2 linked regions of the Paractinoplanes abujensis genome follow. The protein of the gene in region 1 interacts with the protein of each later gene in a pairwise test. Links are inferred from orthologs where the notes say so. Each region holds a gene or a part of one and is shown in the gene's direction. Other genes may lie near its edges.

Evidence for each region. The genes of interacting proteins can lie anywhere in the genome.
Region 2: the proteins of lpdA (region 1) and pcrA interact in binary tests that used the Escherichia coli proteins (3 or more experiments, as listed by UniProt). The link is inferred for Paractinoplanes abujensis from one-to-one orthologs.

Annotation. Positions count from the first base shown.
Region 1 is NZ_JACHMF010000001.1:5,062,367-5,067,846, forward strand. The notes cover bases 125-3,063. They hold lpdA (dihydrolipoyl dehydrogenase), read left to right. Parts: upstream 125-869; coding sequence 870-2,258; downstream 2,259-3,063. Other genes in these bases: BKA14_RS22820 (leucyl aminopeptidase), read left to right, coding at 125-337; BKA14_RS22825 (hypothetical protein), read right to left, coding at 376-705; sucB (2-oxoglutarate dehydrogenase, E2 component, dihydrolipoamide succinyltransferase), read left to right, coding at 2,311-3,063. Outside these bases: more of BKA14_RS22820, read left to right, coding at 1-124; more of sucB, read left to right, coding at 3,064-4,149; BKA14_RS22840 (TIGR01777 family oxidoreductase), read left to right, coding at 4,236-5,144; BKA14_RS22845 (DUF6311 domain-containing protein), read left to right, coding at 5,176-5,480. UniProt on the Escherichia coli protein: Lipoamide dehydrogenase is a component of the glycine cleavage system as well as of the alpha-ketoacid dehydrogenase complexes.
Region 2 is NZ_JACHMF010000001.1:5,917,067-5,921,344, reverse strand. Bases 1-3,008 are described here. They hold pcrA (DNA helicase PcrA), read left to right. Parts: upstream 1-301; coding sequence 302-2,716; downstream 2,717-3,008. Other genes in these bases: BKA14_RS26960 (M23 family metallopeptidase), read right to left, coding at 2,713-3,008; BKA14_RS26970 (bifunctional metallophosphatase/5'-nucleotidase), read right to left, coding at 1-166. Outside these bases: more of BKA14_RS26960, read right to left, coding at 3,009-3,468; BKA14_RS26955 (M23 family metallopeptidase), read right to left, coding at 3,608-4,278. UniProt on the Escherichia coli protein: A helicase with DNA-dependent ATPase activity. Unwinds DNA duplexes with 3'-5' polarity. Translocates on single-stranded DNA with 3'-5' polarity. Initiates unwinding more efficiently from a nicked substrate than double-stranded DNA.

The DNA of each region.
Region 1 (5,480 bases):
CCTGATGGGCTCGGACGCGGCGACCGAGCTGGTGCGCGCGGCGGGCGACGAGGTCGGCGAGCCGGCCTGGCCGATGCCGCTGCCGGAGGAGGTGCGCAAGGGCATGGAGTCGGACATCGCCGACATCTGCCAGACGAACGCGAACCTCGACCGGGCCGGGCACATGCTGCAGGGCGGCGTCTTCCTGCGCGAGTTCGTGGCCGAGGGTGTCGAGTGGGCGCACATCGACATCGCGGGCCCGAGCTACCACACGGGCGAGGCCACCGGCTACTGGACGAAGGGCGGCACGGGCGTCCCGGTTCGTACGCTTCTGTCGGTTATCGACCGGTTGGGGTAAATCTTGCCGGTTCCGGGCGCACGGCGCCCGGAACCGTGTCAGCTTTCCTGAGCGGGACGGCGCTTCTTGCGCTCGTTGTAGTCGCGCATCCGCTGCGGATAACCCATGAGCCGCACGTCATAGATGGGAACGCTCAGCTGATGAGCCCACCGCCGGGCGATCTCGGGAGTCTCGGTGCGCCGGCGCGTCCACTCGCCGTCGTGTGCCACGAGCAACACCGTGGTCTCGGTCACGTTGGTGCGCGGCTCGATGAAGGCCTCGACCCCGCGACGGGTGCGGACGAACTCCGCGAGATACTCAAGATCGGCACGGTCAACAGCCCGTCCGGCCGCGGCCCGCGGCTCCTGGCGACGCCGAAACCAGGCCACCCCATGCTCCTCACGTCCAATTGCGGCAAGAGTACGTCGAGCAGGGCCGCCGCGGGGAACCTGAGTGCATCGGCCGGTTCGCAAAGTGACAAGATGGCGTGGACATACTGTGACCGTTTCCATTGTGTGACCCGCATGGCAACGACGCGAACACTGGAGTCAACGTGAGCCAGCCGAACGGCGGAACCTTCGACATCGTCATCCTCGGCGCCGGCAGCGGTGGTTATGCGGCCGCCCTGCGCGCGGCCGAGCTCAACCTCTCCGTCGCGCTGATCGACAAGGCCGAGCTGGGCGGCACCTGCCTGCACCGCGGCTGCATCCCGACCAAGGCGCTGCTGCACGCGGCCGAGATCGCCGACCAGACCCGCGAGAGCGAGCAGTTCGGCGTCAAGGCCGACCTGGTCGGCATCGACATGGCCGGCGTCAACGCCTACAAGGACGGCGTGGTCGCGCGTCTCTACAAGGGCCTGCAGGGTCTGCTCAAGCAGGACAAGATCACTGTGGTCCAGGGCGCCGGCAAGCTGGTCGGCAAGGACACGGTCGAGGTCGACGGCAAGCGCTACACCGGACGCAACGTGATCCTGGCGACCGGCTCCTACTCGCGGACCATCCCCGGCCTCGAGGTCGACGGCAAGCGGGTCATCACCAGCGAGCACGCCCTCAAGCTGGACCGTGTGCCGTCCTCCGCGATCGTGCTGGGCGGCGGCGTGATCGGCGTCGAGTTCGCCAGCGTGTGGAAGTCGTTCGGCGCCGACGTCACCATCATCGAGGCCCTCCCCCGGCTGGTCGCGGCCGAGGACGAGGAGATCTCGAAGACGGTCGAGCGCGCCTTCCGCAAGCGCAAGATCAACTTCAAGGTCGGCAAGCCGTTCGAGAAGGTCGAGCACACCGCCAACGGCGTGCGGGCCACCATCGCGGGCGGCGAGACCGTCGAGGCCGAGGTGCTGCTGGTCGCGGTCGGCCGCGGCCCGACGACGGCCAACCTGGGTTACGAGCAGCAGGGCATCACGCTCGACCGGGGCTTCGTCATCACCAACGAGCGCCTGCACACCGGCGTCGGCAACATCTACGCCGTCGGCGACATCGTGCCCGGCCTGCAGCTCGCGCACCGCGGCTTCCAGCAGGGCATCTTCGTGGCGGAGGAGATCGCGGGCCTGCGCCCGGCCCCGATCGACGAGGCGGGCATCCCGCGGGTCACCTACTCCGACCCCGAGGTCGCGTCGGTCGGCCTGACCGAGACCAAGGCCAAGGAGCAGTACGGCGCGGACAAGGTCTCGACGTACAACTACAACCTCGGCGGCAACGGCAAGAGCCAGATCCTCAAGACCGCGGGCTTCGTCAAGCTCGTGCGCCTCAACGACGGCCCGGTCCTGGGCGTCCACATGGTCGGCGCGCGCATGGGTGAGCTGGTGGGCGAGGCCCAGCTGATCTACAACTGGGAGGCGTTCCCGGAGGAGGTCGCCCAGCTGGTCCACGCGCACCCGACGCAGAACGAGGCGCTCGGCGAGGCGTTCCTGGCCCTGTCGGGCAAGCCCCTGCACGCACACAGCTGATCACCTGATCTACGCCGAGCCGGACCAAAACGTGGTTAAGGAGTTCTGAGACATGCCGACATCGGTCACCATGCCGCGGCTGGGTGAGAGCGTCACCGAGGGCACCGTCACTCGCTGGCTGAAGCAGGAGGGCGAGCGGGTGGAGGCCGACGAGCCGCTGCTCGAGGTCTCCACCGACAAGGTCGACACCGAGATCCCGTCGCCCGCGGCCGGTGTGCTGTCGCGCATCGTCGTCGGCGAGGACGAGACGGCCGACGTCGGCAGCGAGCTCGCGGTCATCTCGGGCGACGGCGAGGACGCGGGCACCTCCGCCCCGGCTCCCGCGCAACAGCAGCAGCAGGAGGAGCCCGAGCCTCCCGCCCCGACCGAGCCCTCGACCGAGAAGCCGGTCGAGGAGGAGGCCCCGGCCCCGCAGGCCCAGGCCGCCGCGCCGTCGAGCGGCGAGGGCACCGCGGTCAAGATGCCGGCGCTCGGCGAGAGCGTCACCGAGGGCACCGTCACCCGCTGGCTCAAGGCGGTCGGTGACTCCGTCGAGGTCGACGAGCCGCTGCTCGAGGTCTCCACCGACAAGGTCGACACCGAGATCCCCTCGCCGGTCGCGGGCACGGTGCTCGAGATCAAGGTGCAGGAGGACGAGACGGCCGACGTCGGCGCCGACCTGGCGATCATCGGCGCCGAGGGCGCGGCCCCGGCCCCGGCTGAGGAGAAGCCGGCTCCGGCTGAGGAGAAGCCGGCTCCGGCTCCCGCGCCGCAGCAGCAGTCCGCTCCCAAGATCGAGTCGGCCCCCGCCCCCGACTTCGCGCCGTCCGGCGAGTCCTACGCCGACCCGGCCCCCGAGGCCGAGACGGCCAAGGACCCGGTCGCCGCCGAGGCCAAGGCCGAGCCGCCCGCCCCGTCGCAGCCGCGCGTCGAGCAGGCCAGCCCGAACGGCGCCGGCGACGCCGGCTACGTCACCCCGCTGGTCCGCAAGCTGGCCGCCGAGAAGGGCGTCGACCTGTCGACCCTGACCGGCACCGGCGTCGGCGGCCGCATCCGCAAGCAGGACGTGACCGACGCGGCCGACAAGGCCGCCGCGGCCAAGGCGGCCCCGGCTCCGGCCGCTTCGGCCCCGGTGTCCTCCGCTGCGGCTCCGGCGGCCCCCAAGGCCAAGCCCGAGCCGAGCCCGCTGCGCGGCCGCACCGAGAAGCTGACCCGCACCCGCGCGACGATCGCCCGTCGCATGGTCGAGTCGCTGCAGATCTCGGCCCAGCTCACCACGGTCGTCGAGGTCGACGTCACCAAGATCGCCCAGCTGCGGCAGAAGGCCAAGGCCGACTTCCAGGCCCAGCACGGCGTGAAGCTCAGCTTCCTGCCGTTCTTCGCGCTGGCCGCGGTCGAGGCGCTGCGCCAGCACCCGGTGGTCAACTCGTCGATCGACCAGGAGGCCGGCACGGTCACCTACCACGACGCCGAGCACCTGGGCATGGCCGTCGACACCCCGAAGGGCCTGATCGTCCCGGTCATCAAGGACGCCGGCGACCTCAACCTGGCCGGGCTGGCCAAGCGGATCGCCGACGTGGCCGACCGCACCCGCAACAACAAGATCGGCCCGGACGAGATCTCGGGTGGCACGTTCACGCTGACCAACACGGGCAGCCGGGGCGCGCTCTTCGACACGCCGATCATCAACCAGCCGCAGGTCGGCATCCTGGGCACCGGCGCCGTGGTCAAGCGGGCCGTGGTCATCAACGACCCCGAGCTGGGCGAGGTCATCGCGCCCCGCTCGATGGTCTACCTGGCCCTCAGCTACGACCACCGGATCGTGGACGGCGCTGACGCCGCCCGCTTCCTGGTCACGCTGAAGGAGCGTCTCGAGGGCGGGCACTTCGAGGGTGACCTCGGCCTGGCCTGACAGTCAGCAGCGACAGGGAGCGTCCGGGATCACCCCGGGCGCTCTCTTCGTTTTGAACGGGTTCACTTCGGGGCATGATGGGAGCCATGCGGATCCTGATCTCCGGCGGCTCCGGCTTTCTCGGCGCGCCCCTCGTCGAGCGGCTGCGCGGCAGCGGCCACGATGTGACCCGGCTGGTGCGCCGGCCCGCTCAGGCAGCCGACGAGGCCACCTGGCAGCCCGCCCAGGGTCAGCTCGACCCGCACCTGGTCGCGGCGGCCGACGTGGTGATCAACCTGTCCGGCGCCAACGTCGGCGGCAAGCGCTGGACGGCCCGCTACAAGAGCGAGCTGCGCTCCAGCCGGGTCGACACCACCGGCACGATCGCGCGAGCGATCCGCAACCTGCCCGAGGGCGACCGCCCGCACACACTGCTGCAGGCCTCCGCCGTCGGGTGGTACGGCGACACCGGCGACGACCCGGTCACCGAGGAGGCGCCCGCGGGCAACACCTTCCTGGCCGACCTGTGCCGGGTCTGGGAGGCCGCCGCCCGCCCGGCCGAGGACGCCGGCGTCCGGGTCGTGCTGCTGCGCACCGGCATCGCCGTCGAAACCCTGGTCGAGCGGTTGCTGCCGGTCTTCAAACTGGGCGCGGGCGGCAAGCTGGGCGGCGGCAAGCAGTGGATGCCGTGGACCAGCGCCCCCAACTGGCTCGCCGCGGCCGAGTTCCTGCTCGAACGCGAGGACATCGCGGGCCCGGTCAACGTCACCGCGGCCGAGCAGGCCACCAACGCGCACTTCACCAAGGCCTTCGGCGAAGCCGTGCACCGCCCGGCCCTGCTCACCGTGCCCAGCCCCGCGCTCTACGTGGTGCTGGGCGAGCTGGCCGGCGAGTCGCTGCGCAGCTCCCGGGTCGTCCCCGCGGTGCTGGACCGGGCCGGCTTCAGCTGGCCGCACCCGACCATCGAGGCGGCGCTGCAGGCGGCGGTGGGCCGGGAAGCGGCGGCGTCCGCTTGATCGCAGGCGCAGGCTTGCTAACCTGCGCCTGATGTCCGTCGCCGTTCCCACCACCACGTCCGCCGCCGATGAGCCGGCCCCGCCCGACGCCCCACCGGCGACCCGGCGGTGGCGCTCGCATCTGTTCGTCGCGCTGGCCGCCCTCGTTCTGGGGGGTTATGTCGTCAGCCGGCTCTGGCAGGACCCGTTCGAGCACGCCGTCGCCGAGAACGTGGGCGATCAGGCGTTCTTCGAGTGGGTGCTGTCGTACGGCGTGCACCTGCTCCACCACGGCGGCGACCCGTTCTTCACCGACCTGCTCAACGTGCCGGACGGCGTCAACCTTGCCGCCAACAC
Region 2 (4,278 bases), 860 kb from region 1 along the record:
GCAGCCCGTAGTTGACGCTGACGGACTGGAACTCGGGCGGCGGGGCCGCGGCGGCCGGGGTGTCCGCGGGACGGGTCAGCGGCAGCGCCGCGACGACGGCGAGCGCGAGCGCGGGCGCGGCGAGGTGACGCAGCGCGGCCCGGCCGCGGAAGCGGGGACGGTCCATGATGTTCGGTCTCCCGATCAATGTTGTGAAGTCAACTACGACAGAGTGGTGTATCGATGCGCGTGAGCGCTAGCGCCGCAGGGTCAACAAGGCGACGAATTCTTGTCGGGGGGTCGGCATAGACTTCACCCCGCGATGCGACCTTCTTCTGAGACCCACGACAACGCCCTGTTCGCTGTGCCGTCCACGCGGCCCGAGCAGACGGCGCCGCGCAGGCCGCGGCTCGACCCGGAAGCGCTGCTCACGGGGCTGAACGGCCCTCAGCGCGACGCCGTCACCCACGCCGGTTCGCCGCTGCTGATCGTGGCCGGCGCCGGCTCGGGCAAGACCCGTGTGCTCACGCATCGCATCGCCTACCTGCTCGCCGCGCGCGACGTGCATCCGGGCCAGATCATCGCGATCACGTTCACCAACAAGGCCGCCGGCGAGATGAAGGAGCGGGTGGCCCAGCTCGTCGGCCCCCGGGCCCGGCTCATGTGGGTGTCGACGTTCCACTCGGCGTGCGTGCGCATCCTGCGCGCCGAGCACGAGCACGCCGGTCTCAAGAGCAGCTTCTCGATCTACGACGCCGACGACTCGCGCCGCCTCATGACGCTGGTGATCCGCGAGCTCGACCTCGACCCGAAGCGGTATTCCGCGCGCGGCCTGGCCGCCCAGGTCTCCAACCTGAAGAACGAGCTGGTCGAGCCCGAGGAGTTCAAGGAGAAGGCCAAGGGTCCGGCCGAGCGGGCGGTCGCCGAGGCGTACGAGCTGTATCAGCGCCGCCTCCGGGAGGCGCACGCGCTCGACTTCGACGACATCATCATGACCACGGTCCACCTGTTCCAGTCGCATCCCCACGTCGCCGAGACCTATCGTCGCCGGTTCCGCCACGTGATGGTCGACGAATACCAGGACACCAACCACGCGCAGTACATGCTGGTCAAGGAGCTGGTCGGGACGCAGGGGGGCGACGTCGGGCCGGCCGAGCTGTGCGTGGTGGGCGACGCCGACCAGTCGATCTACGCGTTCCGTGGCGCCACGATCCGCAACATTCTCGAGTTCGAGCGCGACTATCCCGACGCCCGCACGATCCTGCTCGAGCAGAACTACCGCTCGACCCAGACGATCCTGTCGGCGGCCAACGCGGTGATCGACCGCAACACGTCGCGCAAGCCGAAGCGGCTCTGGAGCGACCAGGGCGCGGGCGAGCAGATCGTGGGTTACGTCGCCGACACCGAGCACGCCGAGGCCGACTGGGTGGCCCGCGAGATCGACCGGCTGACCGACCGGGGGGAGATCCGCCCGGGTGACGTGGCCGTCTTCTACCGCACCAATGCGCAGTCGCGGGTCTTCGAAGAGGTGTTCATCCGCGTCGGCCTGCCCTACAAGGTGGTCGGCGGCGTCCGGTTCTACGAGCGCAAGGAGGTCCGCGACGCGCTGGCCTACCTGCGCGCGGTGGTCAACGACGACGACACGGTGAGCATCCGCCGGGTGCTCAACACCCCCAAGCGCGGCATCGGCGACCGGGCCGAGGCGTGTGTCGAGGCACTCTCCAACCGCGACCGCATCTCGTTCGGTCAGGCCCTGCGGCACGCGAAGGACGCGCCCGGCATCGCCGCCCGTTCGGCCAACAGCATCGCCGATTTCGTGCAACTGCTCGACGACCTGCGCACGGCCGCCGCGACGTCACCGCCCGAAGAGGTGCTGGAGATGGTGCTGCAGCGTTCGGGCCTGCTCTCCGAGCTGGAGGAGAGCCTCGACCCGCAAGACCAGGGCCGCGTGGAAAACCTGCAGGAGCTGGTCAGCGTGGCCCGCGAGTACACCGAGCGCGTCGAGGCCCAGGCCGACGAGGACGAGGAGGCCCCGGCGGCCACCCTCGCCGGCTTCCTGGAGCAGGTCGCGCTGGTCGCCGACGCCGACCAGCTGCCCGACGACGACCCCGACCACCAGGGCGTGGTCACGCTGATGACGCTGCACACGGCCAAGGGCCTGGAGTTCCCGGTCGTCTTCCTGACCGGCCTGGAGGACGGCGTCTTCCCGCACACCCGCGCGCTCGGCGACAACAACGAGCTCGAGGAGGAGCGCCGCCTGGCCTACGTGGGCATCACCCGGGCCCGGCAGCGGCTCTACTTGTCCCGCGCGGTCACCCGCGGCGCGTGGGGCCAGCCGCAGTACAACCCGCCCTCACGCTTCACCGATGAGCTGCCGCCCGAGCTGATCCGCTGGGAGCGTACGGCCGGCAACTACACGTCCTGGTCGGGCACGGGTGGTGGCGTCGGCGGCCGCGGCGGGGGAGACCGTTATCGCGGCGGGGGCTTCTCCGGCGGCACGCCGAAGGCACAACAGCTCGCGAGCCGGCTCGGCATCGACGCCAGCAAGTTGTCGACGGCCAGCGAGCTGCCGCAGGCGCCCAAGGTGTCGGCGGGCGACCGGGTCAACCACCAGCGGTACGGCTTGGGCCGGGTGGTCACGGTCGAGGGGCAGGGCCCCGGCGCGCGGGCCCAGATCGACTTCGGCGACCAGGTGATGTGGCTGATCCTGCGGCACGCGCCGATCGAGAAGATCTAGGACAGCGAACAGCCGTCCAGGGTGACGCCGCGCTCGTGCAGCCAGCGCACCGGCTCGATCGGGTTCTTGTAGAAGCCGAGGTGCACCTCGAAGTGCAGGTGCGGCCCGGTGGAGTGACCGGTCGAGCCCTCGTCGCCGATCTGCTGGCCGGCCTCGACCCGCTGCCCCTCGTGCACGGCGATCGCCGACATGTGCCCGTAGTGGGTGAGGTAGCCGTGGCCGTGGTCGATGAGCACGGCGTTGCCGTAGCCCTGGGCTGCGCCCGCGCGCACCACGACACCCGCTCCGGCGGCGAGGATCGGCGAGCCGTCCGGTCCGGCGATGTCGACGCCCGCGTGCAGCCGGCCCCAGCGCGGACCGAAGCACGACGTGACGCGGCCCGCCGGGTTGGGGTTGACCCAGGCCGGGACGACGACGGGCGCCTTGGTCACGACGACGCGCGGCTTGAGCTTGCGGCGGACGCCGGCGGCCTCGCCCTCGGCCGGCGGCTTCCACGGCCCGGTGTCGACGACCGGGTCGGCGACCGTGAGCGACTCTCCGGGCGCGACGCCGGCCACCGGTACGGCCTGTTTGTCGGCGGCGGCTGCGGCGGTGCCACCGGCGATCCCGGTGGCCAGCGCGGCGCCGAGGGCGGCGGTCAGCAGCGTGGCCCGGCCCCGGTCACCGGTGAGGAAGGCGAGGGGCGCCCGGTGGCGGCGGACCTGGGCCCGGCGGTGACGACCGGCGGCACGGGTCTCGTCTTGAAGCGCCACGCGGCACGACCTCCCAGGCAGATATGAGCACCGACATGTGCTTGTCGGCCTGCCTGCAGGATTCGTGAAGAGGAGCCGCCCGGTTCAACCGAGTTGCAACCGCAGAGGTTTGCCGGCCCGTAGGTGGGTACTCCGAGGGTCAGGAGGCGGCGGCCACGCCGGCGAACACCGACTCGACCCGCAGCTTGATGTCGACGCCGCGATCGCGCAGGAACGGGATCGGGTCGGTCGGGGTGCCGTTGACGTGGATCTCGAGGTGCAGGTGCGTGCCGTACGAGGCGCCCGTGTTGCCGACCAGGCCGATCACCTGACCCGCCTTGACCTCGTCGCCCGCCTTGACGAGCAGGCGGCGCGAGTGGGCGTAGATGACCTCGTTGCCCTCGGTGTCCTGGATCGTGATCTGGTAGCCGTAGCCACCGTAGTAACCGGCCTTGGTGACCTTGCCCGCGTGGATCGCCTTGTAAGGCATGCCCTCGGGACCGGCCAGGTCGATGCCGGCGTGCAGCTTGCCCCAGCGAACCCCGTAGGCCGAGGTGAACTGGAAGTCGTCCATCGGGAGCAGCCAGACGTCGGCCGTGGCCTCGTCGGCGCTCACCTTCTGCTTGGTGGCCGAGTCGCGGTTGTTGCTGCGGGAGGCGGCCGAGTCGTCGGCGGCGCGGTCGGCGATGGCCTCGTCGACGGACTGGACGGCGCCGTGGGCCTGCAGGGCCTGCGGGTCGACGTTCTTCTGGTCGGGGAAGTTGGACGCCGCGCCGATCGCGACGACACCGGCACCGGCGAACGCCGCGGTGACTGCGACGGCGTAGCGGC